Candidatus Puniceispirillum marinum IMCC1322: one gene and its partner. The protein of the gene in region 2 interacts with the protein of the main gene of each other region in a pairwise test. Links are inferred from orthologs where the notes say so. Each region holds a gene or a part of one and is shown on either strand. Other genes may lie near its edges.

Region 1 (3,794 bases), 340 kb from region 2 along the record:
CCTGTGCCACGGCCTGGTCATTCCAGAAATCGGGCATGGTTGTTTGCGCTTCCAGATCATTTAGACGCGCAACCGCCACCTCGAAATTGACATGTTTGCGTAATAATTCCAGCGTTGATGAAATGACATCGATTTTGGCTTGGGTTTCGGCCTGCATCGTCTCTCTCTGTTTATAAAGCTTGCACGTACCTAACCCGACAACGCCACGCTGACAAGTTTATATGATCTAGAAAAATTCCTGTGTCGCCAGTCCATTGTCTGCCCCATTGGTGTTTACGCCACTTGGCGCATCGATTAACTGACCACCTGGCCGCTGACCCGGTTTAAACACCTCAAGGATGGCTTTTTCATGGGTTGGCAACACCCGTTCACCCGTTTCGGCATGTACGGGAATAATAGAAATACCATTCGGACGACGGAACGGTATCACCGGCTTATCGGCAAGTGCCTTGACCATGAAATTGCCAAAGATGGGGACTGCCACTGTCGAACCTGTTTCCCGTTTGCCAAGCGGGCGCGGCTTGTCATAGCCAACAAATACGCCCACCACCATATCCGGCGCAAAGCCAATGAACCAGCCATTCGTATTGTCATTGGTGGTTCCTGTCTTGCCAGCAAGCACAAGATCAAGCCGTGATAATAAACGACCTGTTCCACGCTGAATAACACCTTCAAGCATCGATACCATCTGGAATGCCGACGCTGGCGAGGTTAATTGTGATCGCGTGTCAGGCAGATCGGGAATAGGTTGATTATCCCATAAAGCGTTTTCACAGCCATCACATTGCCGTTCATCATGCCGGTAAATGGTTTTACCATGCCGATCCTGGATCCTGTCGATCAGACTTGGCGTGACCTGCTTGCCGCCATTGACCAGCATGCCATAGGCCGAGGTCAGCCGCATCAGATTGGTCTCCCCCGCGCCAAGCGACATCGACAGTAACGGCGGCAAATTGTCATTAATCCCGAAACGGCGCGCATAGTCCTGAATCTCGGGCATGCCCAGCTTCATCGCCAGACGCGCGGTCATCAGGTTGCGCGACTTTTCAATGCCAACGCGCATGATCGACGGACCATAAAACCGCTTGGTATAGTTAGCCGGCTTCCATTTCGGCTTGCCAACACCCTGATCGACGACTAGCGGCGCATCTAGAATACGGGTCGTTGGCGCATAGCCATTATCGAGGGCTGCTAGATAGACAAAGGGCTTGAATGCCGAACCAGGCTGGCGCATCGCCTGAACCGCCCGGTTAAATTCGGAATCAGCATAATTATACCCACCACTCATTGCCAATAGCCGGCCTGTATGCGGATCCATCACCACAATCGCGCCTTCCACCGCTGGCCGCTGGCCAAGGGCATAATGATGCGCTTCGGGTTTAAATCCATCACGGATCAGATCAGGCGTTTCTGACGGTGGCTGGACAATGACAATATCGCCTGCCGAAATAGCATCGCGCAGATCCTTTAGCGGTTGCGGGCGCACCCCGTCATCGTCGCGCGGCGGATAGGCCCAGAAAGCCAGCTTGAACGGAATTGTCGCGGCTTTGCCATTTACATAAATCTGGGCTTCACGGCGCGCTACATCGGTAACTAGGGCGGCATAATGTTTTGGGCGTAGCTGTTTCTGATAGCGCGCCAAGGTCGCGGCAACATCCTCGCCAGCTTCAAGACGGCCAAGCGGCCCGCGCCAACCCTGACGACGATCAAGCGCTTCAAGGCCACGTTCCAGCGCGGTATCGGCAAGCGATTGCAAATTAGGATCAAGGGTCGTGCGAATTGATAGCCCCCCTCCATAAAGTGCATCTTCACCATAATTTTTCATGATCTGACGGCGCACAGACTCGGTGAAATAGGGCGCATCAGCGCCATCAGCACCTGTATCCGGCACAATCACCAGCGGTTTGCTTTTGGCCGCTTCGGCCTGTTCAACCGAAATATAGCCATTTTCCTGCATCTGGTTCAGCACCCAGTTACGCCGGATGACCGCCGCCTTGGTTTTGCGGATCGGATGATAATTGCTAGGCGCCTTTGGCAAGGCCGCAAGATAGGCCATTTCATCCAGATCAAGCTGGTTCAGCGCCTTGTCAAAATAGTTAAGCGCAGCCGCCGCCACGCCATAACTGCCCATGCCAAGATAGATTTCATTCAGATATAGCGCCAGAATCTGATCTTTGGTAAAGGCGCGCTCCATGCGCAATGACAGTATCGCTTCCTTGATTTTACGGTCGATTGACACTTCATTGGTCAATAGAAAATTCTTTGTTACCTGCTGGGTAATGGTCGAAGCCCCGATCAGGCGTTTTCCACGTCCATAATTGACAACATTTGTCGCCATTGCCCGCGTCAGGGCTTTCACATCAAGGCCAAAATGGCTGTAAAAGGCTTTGTCTTCGGCAGATATAAACGCATGAATGAGCTGCGGCGGTATCGCATCAATAGGCACAAAAAGTCGCTTTTCATTGGCATATTCAGCCAGTAGCGCGCCATTACCAGCATGAATGCGGGTCACCACAGGCGGTTCATATTGTGCCAGCTGGCGATAATCTGGAAGCCCTTTTCCATATGTCCAGAAAACCCACAGCACAGCCCCAACGCCAATAACACCGACGATAATTATTAATGAAATAATGATTGAGAATGCTTTTGCCATACCGCGAATGATAGACCATGAATTAGGCGATGATATGGCATGCCTTACTGGTGGCGCATATCCATCACCAGCGTCATATCCGGTGCTGTCATCATTATTATTTTGCGTATTATCAGACACGGAACTGGTCACAATTTTCTTGAAATTTACACACTGATTTACCCATTAATATCCCGATCATGAGATATGGCCTCAATGATGTCAATTATTCCGCCCCCAGAAGAGAACCACTGGCTCATTTGGGGCCATGTTTTTGTAAATAGCTAATGATAGCCTTGGTCAGACGCTGGCATAGCAGGCGGCGGTATTTTGCCGACTGCAAGTTCGCCTCATCCTTGCGATTTGACAGGAACCCCATCTCCACCAGAACCGATGGCATATCAGGTGCCTTTAACACAGCAAAGCCGGCAAAACGATGTCCACGGCGGTCACCGCCACGCAAATCACGTATCTGGCTTAGAATATCACTGGCAAAATGTGTTGATTGGTTCATCGACTCGCGCTGAAACATGCGTAATAGCTCACTTGCCACATCGGAATCTTCAACCCCCAGGTCAGGGCCACCAATCAAGTCCGCCTTATTTTCCTTACGCGCTAAGGCGGCGGCTTCTTTATCTGATGCGGTTTCCGACAAGGTGAATACGGACATGCCATGCGCCGATTTATTCGCCGCTGAGTCCGCATGCAGTGATATGAACAGGTCAGACTTTTTCGCCCGCGCCAGCCTTATGCGTTCGCGTAATTTCAAGAACCGGTCATCTTTGCGCGCCAAAATGGCCTTCACACGGCCAGTTGCATTCAATTGCCGCGCCAATTCGATGGCGGCGGCTAGTGTAATATCCTTTTCCTTTGTCCCTGCCAGCCCGATGGCGCCCGGATCCTTGCCCCCATGGCCAGCATCAATAAAGACAACCCACTTCTTGGGGGGGCGTTTTGGGACCGCCATGGCAACAATCTGTTCACCAGGGGCGAGCTGACCCGCATTATCTGGCTTGGCCTTGGGCAAGGTCACGGTTCTTTTGATAGGCACTGTACTTACGCCATTTGCGGGTGATGTTTCTTTGGCCAGAGCCTTGGCCGCCATGTCCGGACGCGCGGCAAGCGCCCGCGCCGCCAGCGTAAAGGCTGTTGGGCCATTATC
Region 2 (4,306 bases):
TCATGCACGTTGGCACTTGCCACAATGCCAATGCCCGCAAACACCGTGAGCATAGCGGTGCCACCATATGAAATCAGCGGCAGCGGCGCCCCGACTACTGGCAATAAGCCGGTAACCATAGCTACATTGACGAACATATAAAGAAACAGCATCACCGCAATACCGACACAGGTCAGCTGGGCAAATCGCGAGGCCACGCGATAGCTGATATGCAAAATAGCCGCAATAATCAGCATATAGATCAGCATGATAAACAAATTACCCACCAGACCAAATTCCTCACCAATCATGGTAAATACAAAATCGGTCTGTTTTTCCGGCAGATAATTCAGATGCGTCTGGCTGCCTAGCAAAAACCCCTTACCAAACATGCCACCTGATCCCAATGCAATTTTGGATTGCGTGATCTGATAACCCGTCCCAAGCATATCGGCTTCGGGATTCAAAAACGTCATCACCCGCGCTTTTTGATAGGCATGTAAATTCATCCATAAAACAGGAATGGCCGCACAGCCTGAAATGAAAGCAATCGTGACATAGCGCCACGGTATGCCCGCGACAAAAATAACAGCAACAGCGCCCAGAAAAAGCATAAGCGCAGTGCCAAGATCTGGCTGTTTCAGCACCAGCAAAAAGGGCACACCAACAAGCACCAAGGTAGGCAAATAGGTCAGGATCGATTGAAATTTATCAGCTGGCTGTTCATCAAAGTAACGTGCCAGCACCAATATAACTGCAATCTTTGCAGGCTCTGATGGCTGAAAGGTAAAGCCTCCAACGGTGATCCAGCGTGAAACACCACTGCCTGTTCCAATGAATAAAAGTAGAATCAAAACAATGATTGTCGCCAGAAACAGCGGATACACAATCGCACGTATATATTTGAAATCGATAAAGGCAAAAACGATGACAATGGCCAGACCAGCACCCGCACGCATGGCGTGACGCCCTGCCCATGGTACCCACGATCCTTCAGATGCCGAATATAGCGCTAATGATCCTACCACGACCAGAATGCCGGCAAGAAAAATGATGTGCCACGGAATGCGCACTAAAACTTTGCCAACGGCCATCATACGCCAAGCTCGGTAATGGTTTTCGCCATTATATCGCGGGCTATTGGCGCCGCCATTGATGAACCACTGCCACCATGTTCAACAACTACCGAAATCGCATATTTAGGCGCATTTATGGGTGCATATGCCACAAATAAGGCATGGTCACGTTCTTTCCAGGGTCGGTCGATATTCTTGGTGATGCCATCTTCACGCTGCTGTTTGGTAATCCGCTTAACTTGCACCGTGCCCGTTTTACCTGACATACCACCATATTTTTGGGATAGGGCGTAATTGCGCGCTGTGCCCATCGGCCCACCAGTTACCGCAAACATACCTTTGCGAATGATCGCCAAAGCTGACTCGGGTATATCAAGCGGCTCAAAAACGGGTGGATTATTCGGGTCATGCATCACCAGTGATGGGTTAACTGCAAACTTACCATTGGCAATACGGGCAGTCATGACAGCAAGCTGCAATGGCGTTGCCAGCACATAGCCCTGTCCAATCGCTGCCACGACTGTTTCGCCAGGCGTCCATACTTTGCCATGCGTTGCCAATTTCCATTCATGGCTAGGAATAATACCAGATTTTTCGCCAGGGATATCAACACCAGTAACATTACCAAGCCCAAGACGAAGCGCCATATTCCGAATACGTTTAATGCCTGTCTTAAGCGCCACTTCATAAAAATAAACATCGCAGGATTGTTCCAGCGCCGACGTGAGGTTCATGCGGCCATGCCCACCTTTACGCCAGCAATGGAAGGTTGCATTGCCAAGTTCCATATCCCCTTTACAAAAGAAAGATGATTTTTCCGAGATTATGCCCGCTTCCAAGGCGGCAAGACCAACCACCATCTTGAAGGTTGAACCGGGGGCATACATTCCAGATGTCGAGCGATTCAACAGGGGGCGGCGCGGGTGATTATTCAATCGCCGCCAATCACGGGTCAGCAGCTTTTCGGTAAACATATTCGGGTCATACATCGGGGTTGAGACAAGCGACACAATGTTCCCATTATGAATGTCCATAACCACCACCGCACCTGACTCAGGCGGCGTCAAACGCCCCTTTGGGTCGCGCAAGATCAAATCATCACCACTGGTAATATGCGCAACCAGCTCTGGATTAGACGCTAAACCCGCTTGCACGTCCTTTTCGGCAAAGGATACGACATCTGAGCGCCCCTTGCGCAATACCTTACTGGCATGAAGCTGAACGCCAATATCAATAGATAGCTGAAGGTCGGCACCAGCACGGGGGTCGGTATCGCGTAACACACGAATTGGACGACCTCTTGCATTGACCTCGATTCTTTCATAGCCCGGCATGCCACGCAGATTTGGCTCTTGCGCATATTCAACACCAATTTTTCCCGTTGATAAATCAGGCATCTGGCGCAAGCTACTATCCTGTTCGATTTCATCACTGCTAATCGGGGATACATAACCAGTGACATGACAGGTTAATGCGCCCTGCGGATAAATGCGGCGCAATGACTTTTCAAAGGAAACGCCGGGGAGATAGGCACTGCGAATGGCTAGCCGTGCCAATTCGCGTTGTGTCAGGTTACGCCTGACGATAAGCTCACGGAAAGATGGCCCTTTCTTTGCTTTTGTTAAAATGTCAGTCTGTATAGCTTCAGGCAGGTCAATAACCTTGGAAAGAGACTGTAATGTACCTGCCATATCTTTGACATGCATCGGCGTCATCCGCAATTGGAACGATTCAGCATTACCAGCAATCAGACGCATTTTATTATCATAAATACGACCTCGCGGAGGTGCCACAACACGAAGGTCAAACTGGTTTTTATCAGAAAGGCGTTGATAGCGCCGATTTTGTGTAACTTGAAGTTGATAGAGTCGGCCACCAAGAAACCCTGTCAGCAATAGCTGTCCAATACCCAATATGGCACCGCGCCTCGATACATTACGGCGGAAATCTCTTTCCTTAGCCCTATTCATGCGAACACCTTTATTCGCTCAAGCAAGTTTGAAATGGCGAAAAGAAAAACATACGCAATCGGAAACAGAATTAATGTCACGCCAATCTGGAACATCATTGGTGACAACGAAGGAATAGAAAAATTGATTACCGAAAAGAATATTAACTGGAACAGCATCACCGTCATTACGGCGACCACAAAATTAACCCATACTTTTAAAAACTCATCATCCTGAGGGTCAGTCACACGCAAATTCATGAATAATGCCAATAGCATATAGGATGTTGCACGACCACCTATGAGATCAGAAAACAGAATATCAGAAAGCAAACCCATGATAAAAATGGTTATGAACGGCATCAATTTACTGTGATACAGGGTCATCCAATAGACAAAAATCAGCGATAATAACGGCACCGCGCCATAGAATACTGGCCAACTTGCCAATGTGCCTTCAAACAGCACCAATATCACACCAACAAAACCAATCAGAAACTGTCCAGACACTTCTGAATGTTCCATTGCCTTTTCGAAATACTGTCCGGTTTTCTTCATTATTGCCGGGCCCCTGAAGCATTTAGACCTTCAAGTAAGCGTGTACTTTCATCGATTGGCAAAGGTGTATAGAACTCTTCCAACTGCAGATTGTCCGTATCCACCCCTTCGAGCCCACCCAACAGAATTGTCACAAAACTCAAATGCCGGAAATCAACAGCTGGCTTTATGCGCACAAAACCCTTCTCGGCAAGATCGACCCGGCCAACAGGCAAACCTGCCGGTAAAACACCGCCATGACCGGACGTAAGCACCAATTCACCAACCGCTGGTGTTGCTTCTTCAGGCAAAAAGGCCAATTCGAGATAGGTGCCATTCTTACCCATGGTCAAACCTGGCCAAGATGACGATGCCAGAATAACCGGAATCCGCGCGTTAATATCACTGATCAACAAAACACGCGAGTGGGATGCCCCCACATCCACAACCATACCCACCAACCCATCAGCTGTGACCACGGGGTTGCCTGGCTGGACGCCTTTATCAACACCATTCGAAATAAGCACTGTATGGGCAAAACTGCCCCCAGGTGCTGTTACGGCGCGTGCCGTCAGCGGAACGCGTCCCTGAGGCGCAAGAGCGCCAGTAACACTCCGTAATTGACGATTTTCACTTTCAAGAATTTCAGCACGTCTTTGCCAGCGTTTCAGCAAATCATTTTCAGCTACAAGCCGAACATTTTCAGCCCGCAAAGAAGCCACCGTCCGAATACCTTCGACCATCGTTTCAACACCGCGAACGGGAA

What was found. The genes of interacting proteins can lie anywhere in the genome.
Region 1: the proteins of mrdA (region 2) and SAR116_RS05275 interact in binary tests that used the Escherichia coli proteins (3 or more experiments, as listed by UniProt). The link is inferred for Candidatus Puniceispirillum marinum IMCC1322 from one-to-one orthologs.

The regions. Positions count from the first base shown.
Region 1 is NC_014010.1:1,088,818-1,092,611, forward strand. What follows is about bases 1-3,141. They hold SAR116_RS05275 (penicillin-binding protein 1A), read right to left. Parts: upstream 2,774-3,141; coding sequence 227-2,773; downstream 1-226. Other genes in these bases: prfB (peptide chain release factor 2), read right to left, coding at 1-157; SAR116_RS05280 (N-acetylmuramoyl-L-alanine amidase), read right to left, coding at 2,889-3,141. Outside these bases: more of SAR116_RS05280, read right to left, coding at 3,142-3,794. UniProt on the Escherichia coli protein: Cell wall formation. Synthesis of cross-linked peptidoglycan from the lipid intermediates.
Region 2 is NC_014010.1:749,046-753,351, forward strand. The notes cover bases 550-3,548. They hold mrdA (penicillin-binding protein 2), read right to left. Parts: upstream 3,026-3,548; coding sequence 1,073-3,025; downstream 550-1,072. Other genes in these bases: rodA (rod shape-determining protein RodA), read right to left, coding at 550-1,076; mreD (rod shape-determining protein MreD), read right to left, coding at 3,022-3,548. Also shown: more of rodA, read right to left, coding at 1-549; more of mreD, read right to left, coding at 3,549-3,561; rod shape-determining protein MreC, read right to left, coding at 3,561-4,306. UniProt on the Escherichia coli protein: Catalyzes cross-linking of the peptidoglycan cell wall. Responsible for the determination of the rod shape of the cell. Is probably required for lateral peptidoglycan synthesis and maintenance of the correct diameter during lateral and centripetal growth.